One region of the Tardiphaga sp. 839_C3_N1_4 genome, then DNA from elsewhere that is predicted to be linked to it. Evidence: predicted binding sites of a transcription regulator. Region 1 holds the regulator's gene; the other holds the start of a gene.
The links. The regulator HrcA, encoded in region 1, represses chaperone genes, less so after heat shock. The targets are predictions, from matches to a motif close to GTTAGCACTCNCNNNNNGNGAGTGCTAAC.
Positions count from the first base shown of each region.

Region 2: a site for HrcA is predicted at 3,462-3,490, ahead of AB8A38_RS13785 (co-chaperone GroES). Genes of this name have one in related genera too.

Region 1 is NZ_JBPWQD010000001.1:4,037,651-4,043,509, reverse strand. Features, by position in the region: gene rdgB (RdgB/HAM1 family non-canonical purine NTP pyrophosphatase) at 1-416, opposite strand, end outside; gene rph (ribonuclease PH) at 452-1,174, opposite strand; gene hrcA (heat-inducible transcriptional repressor HrcA) at 1,328-2,416, shown strand; gene grpE (nucleotide exchange factor GrpE) at 2,521-3,120, shown strand; gene pncA (bifunctional nicotinamidase/pyrazinamidase) at 3,270-3,986, opposite strand; gene AB8A38_RS19300 (hypothetical protein) at 4,148-5,662, shown strand; gene AB8A38_RS19295 (hypothetical protein) at 5,662-5,859, shown strand, end outside.
Region 2 is NZ_JBPWQD010000001.1:2,863,917-2,869,775, forward strand. Features, by position in the region: gene AB8A38_RS13765 (L,D-transpeptidase) at 1-368, opposite strand, end outside; gene AB8A38_RS13770 (protein phosphatase CheZ) at 665-1,438, shown strand; gene AB8A38_RS13775 (MFS transporter) at 1,471-2,679, opposite strand; gene AB8A38_RS13780 (hypothetical protein) at 2,742-3,269, opposite strand; gene AB8A38_RS13785 (co-chaperone GroES) at 3,581-3,877, shown strand; gene groL (chaperonin GroEL) at 4,027-5,682, shown strand.

The DNA of each region.
Region 1 (5,859 bases):
AGATGACCGTCGGGCCACGCTACGCACAGTGCCGAGACGAAATGCGCGGTGCGTTTGTCGGGAGTGGTCGCCCCGCGTTCCTGCAAGAGACGTTCGACGCGCGTCATCGCACCGGTGAAGTCCTTGGACTCGCCGGCCCAGCGCGCCGAGAAGATGCCGGGCGCGCCGTCGAGGGCATCGACGACGAGGCCGGAATCATCCGCGAAGGCCGGCAATTGCGCGACATTGGCCGCGGCAATCGCCTTGATCGCGGCATTGGCCTTGAAAGTATTGCCGGTCTCGTCGGGTTCGGCGAGACCGAGCTCGCCTGCTGACACTGCCTCGATGCCGTAGGGGGCCAGGAGATCGCGCATCTCGGCAAGCTTGCCGGGATTGTGGGTGGCGATGACGAGCTTCCCAGTGATTCGACGATGCATGATGCGAGTCTACGCCTGCTTGATGACTTGCGGAATCACGCGATGGCCATTTTCTGGAGTTCAACTAGGCGTCCGACGCCCTTTTGTGCCAGTGCCATCAACTTCAGGAACTCGTCCTGCGTGAACGGCGTCTTCTCGGCAGTGCCCTGCACCTCGATGATGCGGCCGTCGCCGGTCATCACGAAATTGGCGTCAGTGTCGGCTTCGGAATCTTCGGCATAATCGAGATCGAGCACTGGAGTGCCCTGATAGATGCCGCAGGAAATCGCCGCGATATTGTCGCGCAGCACGTTGCCGCCGCCGTTCTTGAACATGTTGCGGTTCTTCATCCACGAGATGCAGTCGGCCAGCGCAACCCATGCGCCGGTGATCGACGCTGTGCGGGTGCCACCGTCGGCCTGGATCACGTCGCAGTCGATGGTAATCTGGCGTTCGCCGAGTGCTTCGAGGTCGACGGCAGCGCGGAGCGAGCGGCCGATCAGGCGCTGGATCTCGACGGTGCGGCCGCCCTGCTTGCCGGATGCGGCTTCGCGGCGGGTGCGTTCCAGCGTGGCACGGGGCAGCATGCCGTATTCGGCGGTGACCCAGCCGCGGCCCTGGCCCTTGAGCCATGGCGGCAGGCGCTCTTCCAGCGTGGCGGTTACCAGCACATGGGTGTCGCCGAATTTCACCATGCAGGAGCCTTCGGCATATTTGACCACGCCGCGTTCCAGCGACACGGCGCGCAGTTCATCGGGCGCACGACGGCTTGGCCGCATGAGAAAATCCTTCCAAATGTCCAGAGAAAGCCTGTTCGCGGTGCTTTTAGGGGCCACGGAGCGCAGCGGCAAGGGCAGGGCAGGTTCCACAACCGCAATGGTGCTTGTATCCGGCCCGCCGGAGCGACAGATTAGATCCTCAAGGAGTACCCTGTGGTCCATCACGATCCGATCGGCCTGATTTCGCCGCATGCCGGGCTCGCCCAGCTCAATGAGCGATCGCGTGAGATCTTCCGGCAGATCGTCGAGAGCTATCTCGCCACCGGCGAACCCGTGGGTTCCCGCAACATCTCGCGCCTGATCACGGTTCCGCTGTCGCCGGCCTCGGTTCGCAACGTGATGTCGGACCTGGAGCAGCTCGGCCTCATCTATGCGCCGCATACGTCAGCAGGACGGCTTCCGACCGAACTCGGACTGCGGTTTTTCGTCGATGCCTTGATGCAGGTCGGTGACCTCACCGAGCCGGAGCGGCAGTCGATCCAGCAGCAATTATCCTCGGTGGGGCGCTCGCAGACCGTGGAGGCGGCGCTCGGCGAGGCGCTGACGCAGCTGTCCGGGCTAACCCGCGCGGCGGCGGTGGTTCTGACCGCCAAGTCCAATGTGCGGCTAAAACACATCGAATTCGTCCGTCTGGAACCCGAAAAGGCGCTGGTCGTGCTGGTCGCCGAGGATGGCCAGGTCGAAAACCGCGTGCTGACCCTGCCGCCGGGGGTGCCGTCGTCGGCGCTGAACGAGGCGTCGAACTTCCTCAATGCCCGGATTCGCGGCCGCACGCTGGCTGAGGCCCGGTTGGAACTGGAAACGGCACTGACCCAGAACCAGATCGAGCTCGATCAACTGACCCAGAAGGTGATTGCCGCCGGCATTGCCAGCTGGTCGGGTGGCGAGAAGGACGATCGGCAGCTGATCGTGCGCGGCCAGGCCAATCTGCTCGAGGATCTCCATGCGCTGGAGGATCTTGAACGCGTTCGCCTCCTGTTCGACGATCTCGAAGCCAAGCGCGAGGTGATCGACCTTCTCGGTCGGGCGGAGACGGCCGAAGGTGTCCGCATCTTCATCGGCTCGGAAAACAAACTGTTCTCGCTGTCCGGCTCGTCCACGATCATTGCGCCCTACAGCGATGGCGCCGGCCATATTGTCGGCGTTCTCGGTGTCATCGGCCCGACCCGGCTGAACTATGCGCGGGTGATCCCGATGGTAGATTACGCGGCGCGCATCGTCAGCCGCATGCTCGGCGGCTGACGATCGGCCGAATCCGGCCGGTTGCGCTTGATTTTCGGCGCTCAAACCCCGATATCCCGCTCAGCAATCCCACCATTTTGGCGTGTTTTAAAGAAGGCAGCGTGATGACTGATTCCAATGGGCAGAACGACAATCAGGACAAGACGGCAGCGGCCGCCGATCCGGTGGTCTCCAAGCCCTACATCATGCCGGACGATCCGGAACCGAATTCGGTCGAGGCCCTGACCAAGGAAGCTGCGGACGCGCGCGACAAGATGCTGCGCACGCTGGCGGAGATGGAAAATCTGCGCAAACGGACCCAGAAGGAAGTCGCCGACGGACGCACCTATGCGATCGCCAATTTCGCGCGCGAAGTGCTCGATATCGCCGACAGCCTGCAGCGCGCCCTCGATGCCGTGCCTGCCGACACCAAGGCCGCCGCCGATCCGGGCCTGAAGGCGCTGCTCGAAGGCGTGGAACTCACCGAGCGCTCGCTGCTCAACACGCTGGAAAAGAACGGCGTGAAGAAGTTCGATCCGTCCGGCGAGAAGTTCGATCCGAATTTCCAGCAAGCCATGTACGAAGTGCCGGATGCCTCGGTGCCTGCGGGAACCGTGGTTCAGGTCGTGCAGGCCGGTTATACCATTGGCGAGCGCGTGCTGCGCCCGGCGCTGGTTGGCGTATCGAAGGGTGGGGCCAAGGCGGCACCTGCTGCATCGGAGTAACAGCGCCTCTGGCTGTCATCACCCGCGAAAGCGGGTGAGCCAGTACACGCTGGTCTCAGTGAGTGATCACAAGCGCCGGTCTTACTGGGTCGCCCGAACCCAGCGCGCAGTTGTGCGCTCAAGTCGGGCGATGACAATGAGAGTATGGGTCAAGCCGCCAGATCGCCCGACTGAATCCGCTTCACGCCGGCCTTGTTCATGTCGGCCCAGGCTTTGGCCAGCGAGCCCTGCGTGTCGATGCCGCGGCAGGCGTCCTCGATCACATAGACATCGAAACCTGCCTTTCGCGCATCGAGCGCCGACCACGCGACACAGAAGTCAGTGGCGAGACCGGCGATGAACACGCGCTGCAATTTGCGGGCTTTCAGATAGGCGGCGAGACCGGTGGTGGTCTTCCCGTCGGCCTCGGTGAAGGCCGAATAGCTGTCGACGTCCTTGTTGAAGCCCTTGCGCAGGATCAGCTCGGTATGCGGGATGGCGAGATCCTTCGAGAGGGCGGCTCCTTCAGTGCCCTGCACGCAGTGATCCGGCCACAGCACCTGCTTGCCGTATTTCACCTCAAGGGTCTCAAACGGCTTCTTGCCGCTATGGCTGGATGCGAAGGAGATATGGCCGGGCGTGTGCCAGTCCTGCGTCATCACCACGTCGGCGAATTTCTTCGCGATGGCGTTGATGATCGGCACGACCTTATCGCCGTCCTTCACGGCTAGGCTGCCGCCGGGCAGGAAGCAGTTCTGCACGTCGATCACCAGCAACACGGATGTACGATCGAGGCTGACCTTGCCTGCCGCTTCGAGCGCCTTGGGCGCCATGCCGGCCGCTGTTAGCGCACCAAGTCCCACAAGAAGCTGACGTCTATCGAACATCGCAACATCTCCTGTCAGAATTTCTGCAGCAAATCAGGTCTAGGCGCTTCCGTAAAGGCGGCTCGATATGGATGGTGCGGCGGTGTCTCGCAGACCCGCGCAATGGCTTTTTAACGCAGCTCTCCTAGCGTAGCGATGGTATTGGCCGAAAGAATAAGTGCATGATGATCGATGCCGGTTTGCAACTCGGCGGCGCGACCACGCCTCGGACGCGGCTTGCGGCCATCTGGCTGATCGCCGGCGCTCTCGTCTGCGCGATGGCCGTCGGGCTGCGCGCGGTGCTGCCGTTTAATGTCGATGTCAGCTGGTTGTTGATCGTCTGCGAACGCGTGCTCGATGGTCAGCGTCTTTATCTCGATATTCTTGAGATTAACCCCCCGATGGCCGGGGCGGTCAATATTATCGCCGTGGTACTGGGACGGCTTCTGGGATTGCGCGCCGAGCTCATGACGCTCGTGCTGGTATTCGGCCTCATCGCAGGGTCGATGGCGGTGACATGGCAGCTGCTGCACAACTCGCGCATCCCCGGGCGCGTCGCCGCTGCTCCGCTGGCGGTTTGTGCGATCGCGTTGCTCGGCATCTTGCCAATGTACGACTTCGGCCAGCGCGAACATCTCGCCTTGCTGTTTTTGTTACCCGCGCTGGCGGTCCTGATCCGCCGCGCCGATGGCGAGATAATCCCGCCTGGCGTGGTTGTCATCGCCGGCATCAGTGCTGCTATCACTATGTGCTTCAAGCCGTATTTCGCGTTCGGCGTCGGTACAGCCGTTATCGCGGCGGCGACCAATGCACGGCAGTGGAGGATTGTTTTCGCGCCGGAGAACTGGATCGCCAGCGCACTGGTGGTGGCCTATGCACTGTGGGTCTACGTGGCCTTCCCCGCCTATTTCACCGTGATCTATCCTGTTGCCAGCGACGTGTATCGGCTGCTGACGTCGTCGTGGCTGGCGCTCGCGCTGGGCGGTGCGACGACGTTATGGTTGGTTGCCGTATTCGCCACACTGCTGTTACAGAGTCGGCGTTCAGCAGACCCGGCTCTTGTCGTGCTCCTGGCTAGCTCGCTTGGCTTTGCGATGTCCTATTTCGTTCAAAGCAGGGGTTATAACTATCACGCCTACCCGATGGTGGCGCTGGCGCTGATGGCGTTTGGTTATGCCGTCGCAACGATCGATCGCGCACGGCAGCATGGGCCGCGCTTGCAGGTCGGTTCGTCGGTCGCCGCTGTGGCGCTCCTCGTGAGTGCCTGCTTCTGGTTCAAGGCCAGCGTCGATGTGCGTGCACTTCAAGATGCTGTGGTAAAGCTTGGACTGCAGCGTCCGAAGATCATCATGTTGGGTGGGGCGGCGACGATTGCACATCCGCTCGTGCGCAATGTTGGCGGTGTCTGGGTGTCACGTCAGGAGGCGCTGTCGATCCGGGAGATCGTCCGCCGCGCTCGTCTGGAGCGGACGATCGACGCTGCAACATCAGCACGTTTCGATGCGTATCTGGCGGCTGAGCGAAATGGGTTGGTCGATGATATTCGCAAGATGCCGCCGGATGTGGTGCTGATTGACGATCGCGAAGCCGACTGGAGCGCTTGGGCGCAAGCTGATCCGGAGCTGGCGCAGCTCCTGAAGCCCTATGCCCTGGTGCAGACCATCGACGGCATCGACATCCTGAAGAGGATGCCGTGATGCGCGCCACCACGCCGGGCGAAACCGCAAGTACTGTTCTGCCCGGGCGGACGCTGCAGCGAAGCCGCATCCTTCCGTGGCTCGCCGTCGTCGCACTGCTGATCGTGGCGATTGTGCTGCGTCACATTCTCGCGGCCAATACGGATGTAAGCTGGCTTCTGACTGTCGGCGAGCGCGTACTCGACGGTCAGCGCCTC
Region 2 (5,859 bases), 1.2 Mb from region 1:
TGCGGTTGATACTTGGGATCGAGCGTGGGACGCGCGGGATCTGCCGTCTCTTCCTGCCGATAGACGCGTTGTTGCGGATCCATCGGCGGCAGCAGCGAGCGGCGCTGCTCGTAAGAGTAGTCCGGCTGTTGCTGATAACGCTGGCCCTGCTGCGCCGGACCATCGCTGAACAGAAACTCGATGAAGCCGCCGCCCATGCGCGAGCGTTCGGCATAGGCCGTGCGCTGCATCGGGCGCTGCGGCTGCTGCGCATAGACCACCGGAGGCTCGGCGAACTGCGCCGCGGCTTCCACCGCAAGCGTCTGATGCGATCCAGCGGCGATGAAAGATGCGCTGGCAAGAAGCGTGAGAGAGAACTTTCTGAACATCGACGTACTCTGCACTGTTTCGTCGTGCGCGTTCTCACCTGAGAAGCGCTTTGCACACTCCGACTTAAGGTTAAAATCGCCTCGGTTTGGTAAACACAATCGCCGTTTGGATTCACCACGTCGTCAAACGGCGCAGTTCTATTTGGTAGCGTTTATTTTGAATGAACGCGAAAGCCCCATGGTTAACTAACAGTTTGCACAGCGATTATCGGCTATCGGTGCGATGTTCCCGCGTGAACTTCACGTTAAACTCATAGGTATACGAACGGGGGATTGATTGAACGTTGGGGGACCTGATGTCTGTTCGTCGCAAGCGATTTCGCATTGAAGAAGTTTTCGGTACTGCACCTATGCCCAATGAAGTGGTGGGCAGCAGCGAGCCGATGCCAATGCATCGCGAAATCATGGCTGAGCTCCGCGCGATCCGCGCGCAGATGGGAGCGCCGGCCCGCAACGCCGTGACAGATCAGGTCGGCGCCGCCGCCGATCAGCAGGTTGCGGAAGCACAGGCTCTGCTCGCAACCTACCGCGCTCAGATCGAGCAGTGCGAAAAGCTCAAGATCGAACTCGATCTGATCCACGACGCCATTACCCGCACCAAGATGGAAATCGCAGTTCTTCACGGCAAGAGCTTCGAAGGCGACGAAATGGCGAAGGTCAACGGTGAACTCGGCGCCGTCGTCGGCGGCACCGAAGAAGCCACGCAGCAGATTCTCGCAGCAGCCGAAGCCATCGATAATGCATCGACAGCGCTCGGCAAGGTGACCTCACCCGATCAGCAGAAGCAGATGCTGGAGGAGATCGGCGATAACGTCGTCGCGATCTTCGAAGCCTGTAACTTCCAGGACCTCACCGGCCAGCGCATCAGCAAGGTCATGACCACGATGAAGTTCATCGAAAACCGCATTACTGCGATGATGGACATCTGGGGTGGCGTCGATGAGATCAAGGCGCATGCGCCGGCCAAGGTCGATGACCGCAGCGAAGACGACAAGCTGCTCAACGGCCCGAAGCTGGACGGCGACGTCGGCCACGCTTCGCAGGACGATATCGACGCGCTGTTCGGCTAACGCCGAAACCTGCGCGCAAGGTTAGAAACGACTTAACGCCGGGCCGCAACGCCCGGCGTTTTTATCATCACGAAGCAGACCAGTACGATCAACGCTCCCGCCGTCCCGAGCAGCAGTACAGTGCGGTCCGACAGCGTCTCGACCGCGGATGCCACCACGAACGGTGCAAAGGCCTGCACGAACAGAGCCGGCCGCGCGATACGGCCGATGACGCGCCCATACCCGACCGGACCGAACATCAGAAGCGGCAGCGCACCGCGCGCGATGGTCATGACGCCATTGGCCGCGCCGAAGCCGATAGCGAACAAGGCCGCCAGCGGAAACGAAATCCCTGCAAAGGCCAGCATTGCGAAGGCCGATACTACCAGCACCACCGCCCCGCGCGCGATCCACAGCGGATGGGTGCGCCCCGCCAGCATGAAGTCTGCCAACCGCGATGCCACTTGCGCCGGACCGAACATCGCACCGATGGTCACTGCCGTTGCAGCACTGAGCCCGCCGCGCTCCAGCAGCGCCAGCAGGTTCGACGTCACGCCCGACAGAATGAAGCTGTAAAGCGAGAACGCCGCCGCCAGCAGGATGAACGGCCAGCCTTCCGGGCGCAGGGTTGCCTGCTGGGGGACGACAACGGCGTCCGCCACGGGCAGAGGCGCGACGGCGACGTGGCGCGGCAATGCAAAAGCATGAAGCGGCGCAACGACAAAGGCGAAGATCGCTGCGAAGGTCAGATACGTCCCGCGCCAGCCGACAGCCTCAAGCAGAAGATGGGTCGCCGGCCAGCCGACCGTCGAGGCGAAGCCACCTGCAAAGGTCACGAAGGTGATCTGCCGCCGCGCCGAGGCACCGAAGATGCGCGTCAGCGTGGCGAAGGCGGGATCGTAGAGCGACGCAGACATTGCAGCGCCGAGCAACAGCCAGCAGGCCAGATAGGTCGCGGGATGATCGGCTACTGAAAATAGAGCGAGGCCCAAGGCACCGGCCAATGCGCCCGATGCCATGACGACATTACCGCCGTGGCGGTCGATCAATCCACCAACCACCGGCGACAGCAGGCCCGATACGATCAGCCCCAGCGAAAAGCCCGCCATGCCGAAGGCCAGCGACCAGCCATGCGCCGCCGTGACATGCGGCATGGTCAGCACCGGTGGATAGATCAGGATGCCCCAGGTCAGGATCTGGGTGAATGCCAGCACAAGGACCGCGCGGCCCGGTCCGAAAACAAGGTCGCGCAATCGGTGCATGGGTTCACGTCTTCAAGGGAGTGGCGGGACCCGCCTTACGCCTCAGGTCAGGCCTTGTCAGGTCAGGCCTTGGGTGCGCAACGGACATAGACCATGTTGCCGTAGCGAACCGCAGCGTCCTTGTCGATGAAGCGCGTGACGAGAATCCGACCGTCGAAGGAGACGATCTCGCGATCCTTCTCGCCACCGGCGGGACCGGGCGGGCCGATATAGTTCTTGCCGCTCGGCGAGCCCTTGAGGCGCAGTTCCTGCGGCGTTGCCTCGTCGGCAAGATGCATGATGACCCCGCCGGTGGCGCCCTGGCCGATGATATAGGGCTGCTTGCACTGGCCGCGCGCGGCGTTCTCGGTGCGAACGCGATCGTTGGGATTCATGTAGGACGCCAGACCCCAGCGGCCGACGAGTTCTTCCGAGCGGATCGAGGCTGGCAGTTCCGGCGCCGGCGGGGGCTCCGGCGGCGGTGTCGGCTGCGAGTTCCCAAAGCTGAACCCGCCCAATCCACCAGACGTGCCGCACCCACCCAATGACAGCGCCAAAGTTGAAACGATCGCCAGATGGGCAACCGTGCGGGCGTAGCGTGACCTGATCATATTATCCCCTAGAGCAAATTCCCCGGCTGCCCGTCCCGGCAGCCAAGCGCAAAACACCTGACGGCGCAATGAGGTCGGCAGAATTACGCCGACTCTCCATTATGGTTTCCAGATCATCCTATATTGGCCTCACCAAGGCCTTAAGGCCTCGCTTGACTCAAAAAGCGTCTGGCCATATTTCCCGGACGCTCAATTAGCACTCCCGGAGCGCGATTGCTAAGGGAATGAGCCGGCCGCCCCGAGCGTCCCGGCTGGTTTCCCGCCCGCCTCCGAGATGGCAACGAAATCGCAAACCCTAAAGGGACACTCCCATGGCCAAGACCAAATTCCGCCCGCTGCACGACCGCGTCGTCGTCAAGCGCATCGTCGCCGACGAGAAGACCAAGGGCGGCATCATCATCCCGGACAGCGCCAAGGAAAAGCCGTCTGAAGGCGAAGTCGTCGGCGTGGGCCCTGGTGGCCGCGACGAAGCCGGCAAGCTGATCCCGATCGACATCAAGGTCGGCGACAAGGTTCTGTTCGGCAAGTGGTCGGGCACCGAGATCAAACTCGACGGCGAAGAACTCCTCATCATGAAGGAGTCGGACATCATGGGCGTGATCGCCTAAGCGACTCGCTTCAGCCTCCCCACACGCCGTCATCACCGGGCTTGTCCCGGTGATCCACGTCTAGGCCGCAAGCTCGGCAAGGCGTGGATGGCCGGGACAAGCCCGGCCATGACGGAGCTTTAAACTTCCCAAATTGGAGCACCATCAACATGGCAGCCAAAGACGTTAAATTCTCCGGAGACGCGCGCGATCGCATGCTGCGCGGCGTCGACATTCTCGCCAACGCCGTCAAGGTCACGCTCGGTCCGAAGGGCCGCAATGTCGTGATCGAGAAGTCGTTCGGCGCTCCGCGCATCACCAAGGACGGCGTCACCGTCGCCAAGGAGATCGAGCTCGAGGACAAGTTCGAGAACATGGGCGCGCAGATGCTGCGCGAAGTTGCCTCGAAGACCAACGACACCGCAGGCGACGGTACCACCACCGCCACCGTGCTGGCCCAGGCCATCGTCCGTGAAGGCGCCAAGTCGGTTGCTGCCGGCATGAACCCGATGGACCTCAAGCGCGGCATCGATATCGCCGTCGCCGCCGTCATCAAGGACATCACCAAGCGCGCCAAGCCGGTTGCGTCTTCGGCTGAAGTCGCTCAGGTCGGCACCATCTCCGCCAACGGCGACGCCGCCATCGGCAAGATGATCGCCCAGGCAATGCAGAAGGTCGGCAACGAAGGCGTCATCACGGTTGAAGAGAACAAGTCGCTCGAGACCGAAGTCGACATCGTCGAGGGCATGAAGTTCGATCGCGGCTACCTGTCGCCCTACTTCGTCACCAATGCCGAGAAGATGACCGCCGAGCTCGAGGACGTGTACGTCCTGCTCGTCGAGAAGAAGATCTCCAGCCTGCAGGCCATGCTGCCGGTGCTCGAAGCCGTGGTGCAGTCGGGCAAACCGCTGCTGATCATCGCTGAAGACGTCGAAGGCGAAGCGCTCGCCACCCTCGTCGTCAACCGCCTGCGCGGCGGCCTCAAGGTTGCTGCCGTCAAGGCACCGGGCTTCGGCGATCGTCGCAAGGCGATGCTGGAAGACCTTGCGATCCTGACCGGCGGTCAGCTCGTCTCGGAAGATCTCGGCATGAAGCTGGAAAGCGTCACGCTCGCCATGCTCGGCCGCGCCAAGAAGGTCGTGATCGACAAGGAAAACACCACCGTCGTCAACGGCGCTGGCAAGAAGCCGGCCATTGAGGCCCGCGTCAACCAGATCAAGGCGCAGATCGAGGAAACCACCTCGGACTACGACCGTGAGAAGCTGCAGGAGCGTCTGGCCAAGCTGGCTGGCGGCGTTGCCGTCATCCGCGTCGGCGGCGCGACCGAAGTCGAAGTGAAGGAAAAGAAGGATCGCGTGGATGACGCGCTGAACGCGACCCGCGCGGCCGTTCAGGAAGGCATCGTCCCCGGTGGCGGCACTGCGCTGCTGCGTGCCAAGAAGGCCGTCGGCCGTCTCACCAACGAGAACGCCGATGTGCAGGCTGGTATCAATATCGTGCTGAAGGCGCTGGAAGCTCCGATCCGCCAGATCGCCGAAAACGCCGGCGTTGAAGGTTCGATCGTGGTCGGCAAGATCCTGGACGAGAAGTCCGAGACCTTCGGCTTCGACGCGCAGACCGAAACCTATGTCGACATGGTCGCCAAGGGCATCATCGATCCGGCCAAGGTGGTGCGTACTGCACTGCAGGACGCCGCCTCGGTTGCCGGCCTGCTGGTCACCACCGAAGCCATGGTCGCCGAACTGCCGAAGGAAGCTGCACCGGCGATGCCGGGCGGTGGCGGCGGTATGGGTGGCATGGGCGGGATGGGAGGCATGGGCTTCTAAGCCCTGCCTTTTTCGCTCAACCGCTTTGTGATCGAAGGCCGCCTCCGGGCGGCCTTCTTTTTTGCCCTGATACAATGCGCCTGCGACTTATGGCCTTTCGCCTTGGTCGCGGTTCTGATTCAATCCCGTGATTAATCTCGCATGGGCGGAATCAGATAAATCCGCCCGGAGACACGT